DNA from 3 places in the Gallibacter sp. Marseille-QA0791 genome. Region 3 is predicted to be linked to each of the others. Evidence: predicted binding sites of a transcription regulator. Region 3 holds the regulator's gene; each other region holds the start of a gene.
The links. Region 3 encodes HrcA, which represses chaperone genes, less so after heat shock. Its sites were predicted from a motif close to TGTTAGCACTCNNNNNNNNNGAGTGCTAACA; they were not measured.
Positions count from the first base shown of each region.

Region 1 (3,285 bases), 370 kb from region 3:
CCGATCAGGATTCCCCATATGTTCATCGTACATTACCTCCTGTCTTGAACAGCTATTCTCTGGTAGCTTTTCCGGTCATGTGATCTATGGTCAGCTTGAGTATATGGATGTCGTCGAAAGCTGACTTGATATATGCGGCGGCTTCCTCAGCGAAAGCAGGGCTCAGCTTCGCAGCGATGGAGGTGATAGCGGTCATTTTTTCCTTCTTGTCTTCGACGATCGCAACGGTGCCGAAGACAGTCACAGATCTGTATTGTGTATTGAATTTCTCAGGCATCAACACCACTGAATCCACCACATTGAAACATGCGTTGCTGTTGTGCTGTATATTCTCTATCTTGTGGCCCTCAGGCGCGCAGTGGAAATAGACGGCACCGTCGCAGTATACAAAGTTGAGAGGCGTCCCGTAGGGTGTGCCGTCAGTGCTCACGGTGGAAAGGACTCCGTATTCGGCCGTATCCAGCACCTGGACGCATTCGTCGCGTGATATGGCCTTTTCGTTTCGTCTCATATCTTTTTTCATAGGTCTCCTCCTTTTCATCTTGTGGTTTTGATGAGATAAGGATACAATAAAACTGGATCATAAAAAAGAGCCAGATACGGACTTTTTTCAGGTGCCAAAGTCCCGGACAGACAGCGCGCCAAAAGGAGGCAGGAGTGATATATGTAGAAAAGGGCAGAGAAAAACCCATGTATGAGCAGATATACAGCGAGCTGGTGGATGAGATATTATCAGGTGCTCTGAAAGCAGGCGAGACACTGCCGCCTACAAGGTCGCTGGCTGAAGAGCTGTCAGTGAGCCGCAATACAGTAGACAGAGCGTATCAGCAGCTGACAGCGGAAGGGTATATACAGGCAAAGCCGAGAAGTGGATTCGTAGTCAGCTCCATACCGCTTGATTTCGGGTCAGGGAAAAAGAAGACGGGCGAGTGCGCCAGAGGCGGCGATGAGGAAAGAAAGGATCAGCTTCATGTGAGATACGATTTTTCCTATGGTTCTATGGACAACAGCGTGTTTCCGTACAAACAGTGGAGGAGGAGCCTTAACAATGCGCTGAGCCAGATGGAGGCGACCGGTGTCATGAGATATCCCGACAGAACAGGAGAACTTTCTCTCCGCCGGGAGATCGCCAGGTATCTGAGGGCTGCCAGGGATGTGGAGTGCGATCCGTCTCAGATCGTCATCACCAGCGGTCAGCAGCATTCCATGGAGATGATAGCAAATATGTTTGAGGGAGGCCGCAAGCGGTTCATCATGGAGGAACCGGGTTATGACGGTATCAGAAAGGTATTTGAGAACCACAGATATGAGATCGATCCGGTCCCTGTGGAAGAAGACGGTATAGTGTTGGAACCTCTTGGAGTTCTCAGCTCAGCTCTTCTTTACGTGACACCTTCCCATCAGTTTCCCACAGGGGCTGTAACGTCCATCGCCAAGAGACGGCAATTGCTTCAGTGGGCCGAGGATACGGATTCATACGTGATCGAGGACGACTATGACAGTGAGCTGAGGTATTTGACTAATCCCATACCGGCCATGCAGGCTCTGGACACCCGTGGAAGGACCATATATACAGGGACTTTTTCCAAGTCTCTTGCTCCCGTGATGCGGACAGCCTATATCGTGTTCCCTCAGGAGCTGATGGAGCGGTTCATGGGATATTACCAGCGATACAACAGCCAGGTCAATACTCTTCACCAGCTGACCCTGGCCGATTTCATCGCTTCCGGCAGTTATCAGCGTCATATCAACAGGCTCAGGACTACCTACAGGAGAAAGCTGAATATCCTCATGGAAACCGCTGAAAGGGTAATGGGCGGTAAAGTGAAGATATCCGGCGGAGACGCAGGGATACACATACTGATGGAAGTGGAGAGCCGTTTTTCGCTGGATCAGCTTCTGGAAAGGGCGGAAGCGGCAGGGATACGTCTCTATGATACGCGAGCTTTGTATGTATGCCGTGAAAACTGTCCGGCCAATCAGTTGCTGCTGGGATTCCCGACGATCCCGGCGGATGCGTTGGAGCCCGTCATGGAAAAACTGGCGGAGGTCTGGGAACTGCGGTGACGGCAGCGGTACAGGCTGTTTTTTGCGCCGTCGGGATAAAAAATTTCCAATACCACTTGATTTTCATCGAAAAACGTCGTATTATATTATTAGCACTCAAACAATATGAGTGCTAATAATCGGAAGGAGAGATTTGAAATGGCCAAAAAACAATTCAAGGCGGAATCAAAGAGACTGTTAGATTTGATGATCAATTCGATCTATACCCATAAAGAGATATTCCTCAGAGAGCTTATTTCCAATGCCAGCGACGCCATAGACAAGCTGTATTATCACAGCCTGACAGAGGGTGACACAGGCATATCCAGAGATGACTTTTCTATCAGGATAGAAGCCGATACTGAGAACAGGACACTGACGATAATCGATAATGGCATGGGGATGACCAGAGAGGAGCTGGAAAAGAACCTGGGTACCATCGCCAAGAGCGGTTCTCTCGACTTCAAGTCTGAGATGGACAACAAGGATGAGATAGATATCATAGGTCAGTTCGGCGTTGGCTTTTACTCGGCCTTCATGGTCAGCGACAGGGTCAGCGTGCTCAGCAGAGCTTATGGCGAGGAGCAGGCATATCTGTGGGAATCCTCCGGCGCCGACGGTTATACCATAACGGAGGCTGAGAAGGATGGTAACGGCACTGAGATAACTCTGAAGCTCAAAGAGGATACTGATGACGAGAGATACAGCGAATATCTGGATACTTATAAGATAAAAGGTCTGGTGACCAAGTATTCGGATTACATCAGATATCCGATACAGATGATGGTGGAGAAACACCGTATCAAGCCGGGAGACGAGGAGAAGAAACCGGAAGACCAGGAATATGAGACCTACAGCGAGCTGGAGACCCTCAACAGCATGGTGCCGCTGTGGAAGAAGACCAAGAGCGAGATAACAGAAGAGGATTACAATAACTTTTACAAAGACAAGTTCTACGATTATACCGATCCGGCAAAGGTCATCCATACCGATGTGGAGGGCGTAGTCAGCTATACGGCTCTGCTGTTCATACCGGGCAAGGCGCCGTACAATTATTATACCAAGGATTTTGAAAAGGGGCTGCAGCTTTACTCATCAGGCGTCCTGATCATGGATAAATGCCCGGATCTGCTGCCTGATTATTTCAGCTTCGTCAAGGGACTGGTGGATTCCCAGGATCTGTCTCTCAATATTTCCAGGGAAATGCTTCAGCATGACAGGCAGCTCAAGGCTATCGCT
Region 1 is NZ_CBCPMH010000001.1:434,229-437,513, forward strand. Features, by position in the region: gene ACQY69_RS02085 (DUF4491 family protein) at 1-26, opposite strand, end outside; gene ACQY69_RS02090 (pyridoxamine 5'-phosphate oxidase family protein) at 53-523, opposite strand; gene ACQY69_RS02095 (PLP-dependent aminotransferase family protein) at 658-2,067, shown strand; gene htpG (molecular chaperone HtpG) at 2,206-3,285, shown strand, end outside.
Region 1: the regulator HrcA is predicted to act here: its motif matches at 2,155-2,185, upstream of htpG (molecular chaperone HtpG).

Region 2 (3,285 bases), 400 kb from region 3:
AGGATCCTTCATGGAAACTATTCCCTTGTCCTTTATTCGAAGCTTGGTCCCCGACTGGGTACCCGGAGCTATCCTGCACATCACCCTTCCATGAAGAGTATCTACAGGCGCCTTTCCTCCAAGAACTGCCGTCGAAAAAGGGACCCTGATGGTGGAGTACACATCCATCCCCTTTCGCTTCATGTCCGGTCTTCCGGCCACCCTGACTTTCAGGAGCAGGTCGCCATTCTTTCCACCGCCTGTTCCCGGAGCCCCTCGGCCCTTGAGCCTTACACTCTGGCCCGTATCTATGCCTGCCGGTATATGGACCTTGATGGAGCTGTTCTTCCCCGTAGATGGATCCTTGATATTTATATATTTATCACACCCGAAAGCCGCTTCGTTGAAAGATACGTCAATATCAGCCGTCGCATCCGCTCCGTCCTGTCTGAAATTCCTGGCGCCGAAGCCTCCTGAAAATCCGTCGGAAAATCCGCTGTAGCCCGACGAATGGCCTCCCGAGAAGCCTCCTGAAAATCCGTCGCCGAAGATGTCCTTCAGGATGTCGTCCATGTTGCCGCTTTCAAAGTGGTACTCCCTGTAATTGCCTCCATTGCCCCCGCCAAAGCCGCTGAAGCCGTCAAACCCGCCGAAGCCTCCCTGACCGGTTCCCGCGCCTGCTCCCGCCGCGCTTCCGTCGAAAGCCGCGTGTCCAAACTGGTCGTAGAGTTTCTTCTTCTCCGGATCATTCAGCACGGAATACGCCTCGGAAATCTCCTTGAACTTCTCCTCCGCCTTGGCGTCACCCGCATTGGTATCGGGGTGATATTTCTTGGCCATCTTTCTGTAAGCCTTTTTTATGTCATTCTGTGAAGCGCCTTTTTTGAGTCCGAGCACTTCATAATAATCCCTTTTTGCCGCCATCGCTCATCACCTCGCTGCTCTGTCTATATGACAATACCCCGCAGGAGCATCCCACGGGGTACATACACGTCTCTATTACTATCCCTCTATGGAGATGTAACGTTTCTTGTCTTCGATTTTCTTAGCCTCTTCCTTCGGAACGCTGAAGGAAAGAACTCCGTTCTCATACTTAGGATGGATATCATCTTCCGTGACCTGGTCGCCTACATAGAAGCTTCTGCTCATGCTGCCCGCATAACGTTCACGCCTGATGTAGTTGCCGTCCTCATCTTTCTTGTCGTTGTCCATTCCCTTGGATGCGCTTACCGTCAGGTAACCGTTTTCCAGCTCCATCTTGATATCGTCCTTCTTGAACCCCGCCAAGTCGATATCGATCTCGTAGCAGCCATCCTTATCCTTCACATCCGTCTTCATCAGATTCTGTCCGTGCTTGCCGTACAACCTCTTTTCAACACTAGGGAATGACGAAAATCCAAAGTCATTCATAAAATCATCAAACAAGCTTTCTCCAAAAATTCTTGGCATCATCATATGTCATCGCTCCTTCCGATTTGTAATCTCTTAAAATCTCTAACCTCTTTAGAACCCTTTTCCTTTGTTCTGATTATATTATAGCACTTTTGTTAGCACTGTCAATAGGTGAGTGCTAATTTTTTTTGAATTTTTTGCACCTCTTGTAAAATCAACGGTTTGCAAGCATTTTTCACCCTTGAAATTGTCATTTTTCTTAGGTTTGACACCAATTTGACACCAATTTTCTCTAAACTTAATATCTGTTTTTCCGGACGTTCTGATTGCTTTTCTGCATTTTCTGGTAACAAAAGTTCAAAGTAGTGTCACCGTCCTCTCACCGTCCAGTCTGATATGCCTATAATCATTTGATATCCCCTTCTTTTGGCATATTCACCTTCTTTCACACAGGCATTCAGGAGTCGATATGCCAAATAACCGGAATAACGAACGTCATTTAGCATATTTCCCCTGATGATAGTCGGTATTTATGCCAATAACGACATCAGAACACGTACTTTAGGCATATCGACACCGACAGTCCCTTCCAAACATGGTGCATTATGCCTATAACGGCAATAAAACACGACTTATAGGCAACTGGCCGCAACCCATCCTGATGAACGGCCCTTTCCTCCGGTATCTTTTGCCGCAGGAGCACCATGAACGATGGAGTGAAGAATCTCTTTCTTACCTCAGCTCCGCCTTCCTGTAGATGAAATATGTCAGTGGCAGGAGCAGCAGGCAGATCATCCCGTAAAGCGGTATGATGACGGTAGCCGTCTCGAACACATGTCCGAACACTTTCACGAAATCGAAGTCGGACAGATTGGTATATACCTGCATCAGCTTATCGGGAAACAGGGCAAAGAGCTTGCTCAGTGTAACTATCCTGCTGAGGAACGGCACCGCGCACAGCACGATGAACGGTACGATGATGGCTGCCGTCGTCATCCGTGTCACCGCGGAGACCAGCATCCCCAGCAGAGCAGTCAGCAAAGTGCCGATGTACCCTCCCAGCACCATCAGCAAATATGCCTGTAAGAAAGTGATATTGTAGCTGCTTCTCCACAGATCCAGCTGTATAGGGCAGCCGGCCCCGTCAGCGCCCAGGACTGCCAATACGATGAACGTATAAAGAATGGAAAAGGTCACGTAGACGCCCGTTGCGATGATTACTCCTGCTGCCAGCTTGGCCCGCGTTCCTCCGCTCCGTCCCAATCTCGTCGAAAAAAAGACCGAATCAGTCTTCAACCTGAACTCATCGGAGAATATCCCTGCCGTCAAACATCCCGTCACCAGCGCCAGTATGAGGATATAGGTATTACCGTACATCAGAAGAGCTGACCAGCCATCGAAGTATTCGTAATAGAACGGCGTCTCCAACTCTCTGTATTTATCTGTCAGATATTCTCTCTCGTCTGCATTGACCGTCTCCTGGCCTGAGTCCAACACATCCTCAAGATTGGATATCCTCTTGTCGTATACTGTCCGCGCTTCTTCCTCTGTGACACTATCCGCCGCATAGTAATTGTATTCGCGCCACGGACTGAAAGCCTGGTTTATCAAGGAGAGGATATCTTCTATCCCCTGCTTTTCCCCATAGGCGATATTTTGCTGCCGGATATCATCTGACAGAGCTTCCGGAGAACTGTTGATGGCATCATTCTCTCTCACTGCCTCAGCCAGCACATCTCCCGTTATGTATCCGGCATGGGAGTTCTTTTCCGCCCGCAGCTCCCGGGCCGCCGCGATACCGGTGGAAGATTCCCCGTTCTCATCGGTATATTCCACCATGTTTACGGTGAGCATGCTCACAACCACGAGGACAACCAGAAGGAACGCGACGGCCACCCTGTTCCTCGTCCTTGA
Region 2 is NZ_CBCPMH010000001.1:406,599-409,883, reverse strand. Features, by position in the region: gene ACQY69_RS01970 (DnaJ C-terminal domain-containing protein) at 1-903, opposite strand, end outside; gene ACQY69_RS01965 (Hsp20/alpha crystallin family protein) at 982-1,434, opposite strand; gene ACQY69_RS01960 (ABC transporter permease) at 2,104-3,285, opposite strand, start outside.
Region 2: the regulator HrcA is predicted to act here: its motif matches at 1,525-1,555, upstream of ACQY69_RS01965 (Hsp20/alpha crystallin family protein).

Region 3 (3,285 bases):
TAGCTTTCAGCGTCAGCTCTCAGCTTGCTCAGGATCATTGCCGATATATCCTGTGGTGTATATTTTTTGCCGTCTATCTCTACCGTGTAATCCGTTCCCATATGTCTCTTGATGGAAGAGATCGTTCTCTCCGGATTGGTGATGGCCTGTCTTTTGGCTGTCTCGCCTACCAGTCTTTCACCGTTTTTGGCAAATCCCACTACCGATGGCGTGGTCCTGTTTCCCTCCGCGTTAGCTATTACTACAGGTTCTCCCCCTTCAAGAACCGCTACGCACGAGTTTGTAGTTCCTAAGTCGATTCCTATTACTTTTCCCATTTTGTTTTCCTCCTCAATATATGATTTCGAAAGCTAGTCTGCGACCTTTACCATGGACGGTCTGATCACCTTCCCGTTCAGGGTATAGCCTTTTTGCATAACGCCGGAAACCTTGCCGCTTTCGTATTCTTCAGTTTCCTCCTTCATCACCGCGTTGTGGAAGTTCGGATCGAACTCCTCTCCCAGCGCTGCGATCTCAGCCAGGCCGGACTTTTCAAGTACGTTCCTGAGCTGCTTGAATATCATTTCCATACCCTCTTTGAAGCCGTCTCCCGCTTCATCCTGTCCCAGCGCTCTCTCAAAATTGTCCAGCACCTCCAGCATTTCGGTTATCAGCTTCTCATTGGCGTATGAATAAAGATCTGTCTTTTCTTTTTCCACCCGCTTCTTATAGTTCTGAAAATCAGCCATAAGCCGCAGGTATCTGGTATCGCTGTCTTCATCAGCGTCTTTTTTATCGGGAGAGGCTTCTGCTTCTTCAGCTTTCTCACCGGTCGTGCCTTCAGACTGCCCTTTTCGGGCGTCTTCATCCTTCACATCCTGGGAAGCGTTTTCCTGAGCCCCGGCCTCTTCCGTCTTTTCTTTCTTTATATCTTCCGCGTCAATCTTTGTCATCCTCGTCTCCTTCCGTGATCATAAATGCCCTGCTTATGTTATCCGTAAGGTACTCAACGACTGAGGTAACCTCACCGTACCGCATCCTCGTAGGTCCTACCACTCCTATCTTGCCCACCATCTTGCCGTCTACGTGATAGGTTGCCGTGATGAGGCTGCAATCCTGCATCAGCTCATTCTGGTTCTCGTTCCCTATGGTTATTATCACTCCGTTTTCCCTGTTTATCAGGGTCCTGGTGAAATCCTCCTTCCTGCTGACCATTTCCAGGAAAACCTTCGCCTTATCAAGGTCGTTATACTCAGGGATGGAGAATATGTTGGTAAGTCCATCCATATACAGATTGACATTGAGCATGTCTTCCAACGTCTTGATAAAATTAGGAACGATCTCGTTTTCAAACATCGCCATCGATTCAGCATCCGCCTTGAATGACTTTATGATATCAAAAGTCAACGCTTCACTCAGCGTCTTGCCTCGATAATTATATGTCATCATCTTGGCCAGTATCCTCAGTGTCTCCTCAGAAGCAGGCCTGTTCATGTGTACCGACGTATTGGATACCCGGCCGCTTTCCGAGACGATCATCAGCACTACCGTGTGCTCGTCCACAGGAAGCAGGTTCACATATTTGAGTGTGTCCTGATCCTGTTTAGGCGTCATGGCGAAGGCCGTCAGATTGGTTATCTCAGACAATATATGGGCTGCCCTCTGGACTATCTTCTCCAGTTCGGACACATTGCTGTGAAGCTGTGCCGCTATGGCATCCTTTTCTTCCTCCGTCAGCTCACGCTTTTTCATCATCTCGTTAACATAAAGCCTGTATGCCTTCTCGGAAGGCACCCTGCCCGATGACGTATGAGGATGGGTCAGATAACCCATCTCCTCCAGATCCGACATTTCGTTTCTTATGGTCGCGGGACTGACACCCAATTCATAATTCTTGGATATAGTCCTGGACCCTACCGGTTCGGCAGTCCTGATGAAGTCAGCTATGATAGCCTGTAATATCTTCAGTTTTCTCTCGCTTAAATTCATCTTCGACCTCCCGTTGTTAGCACTCTTTATCTCCGAGTGCTAACTACAGTTTAAATTTACCACTGCATGTCATCAATGTCAACACTTATTTGAAAAAAATTTTTGTTTGCTCCGCGATTTTTACAGGAATGAATTTTTTCAGACCGAAAAGATACAGATAAGCTTCCTTCACAGCTTTGCCGCCGGCCTCCTCAAGAGCTTCCGCGTATATCCTCATCTGGCCTTCGTACCGTCTGACTGTCTCCTCTTCATCCGCTTCGCCGTCCGCATGAGTGTTCTTGTAGTCGATGAGGACCAGCCCGTCATCCTCCTGGAAATAGCAGTCTATCATACCCTGGACTATGACTTCCGCTCCCTTTATCCTTCGGCTGGATATGAATTCCCGTTCCTTGTACATGACTTCCGCCGTCGCGGCCCGCCTTCCCACGTCCTGACGGAAAAAGGCGTCGATGTTATCTATATCCACGGCTTCCATCTCCTCGTCAGACAGCCGCTGATCCCTGTGAAGCTCTTCGGCCACCTGGCGGATGTATCCCTTTCCCAGGGACAGCGCCTGTCTGAAATCCAGCTTTTCCATCACCAGATGCATTGCCGTCCCTGCCTGGGCTGCCGTCAGCTGCTTCTTTTCCACGGAAAAATCAGGCCGCATGAAGTCAGCCGCCGTTATCCTCCTGTCTCTCTCCGAAAGTCCTGCTCTGCTCATCTCAGTAGCGGAATATTTTGACTTAACGCCAGCAGCATCCTCATACGGATATATAAATGAAAGCCTTTCATCTATCAGCTGGATCGCTTCCTCGTTCCGCTCCTTCCGGCTCCTGTCGAATATATCTGCCATATGGATATCCGATACCGCCTGTCTCGCCTGAAGAACAGCGCCTGCTCCACCTCTGTGTATTTCTATCGTCTCTCCTGCCTCTTTCATCGGCGCATAGATCATCTCCAGGAAAGATCCGGCCTTTCCTCCGCTCTCTTCCAGTTTCTCCGGATCCTTCACCGTTCCTGTCAGCAATAACTGATCCATGGCTCTCGTCATGGCCACGTAAAGTATCCTTATTTCTTCCTCCAGCTCCTCCTCTGCTTTCTTCGCCTCTATGACACGCTGCAGCAAAGTTTTCCTGTGCCATTTGCCTTCCAGATCCACATGGGGCATCCCGAGAGCCAGATCCTTGTGCATGACCGTGGATGTCCCTGCCCCTCGGTATCTTATCATGCGGCCCATCCCGGTCAGGATGACGATGGGGAATTCCAGACCCTTGCTCTTGTGGACTGTCATGACTCTCACGACATTCTCTCCCTCTCCCAGTACCTTGGCCTCCC
Region 3 is NZ_CBCPMH010000001.1:804,519-807,803, forward strand. Features, by position in the region: gene dnaK (molecular chaperone DnaK) at 1-317, opposite strand, end outside; gene grpE (nucleotide exchange factor GrpE) at 351-932, opposite strand; gene hrcA (heat-inducible transcriptional repressor HrcA) at 919-1,968, opposite strand; gene addA (helicase-exonuclease AddAB subunit AddA) at 2,054-3,285, opposite strand, start outside.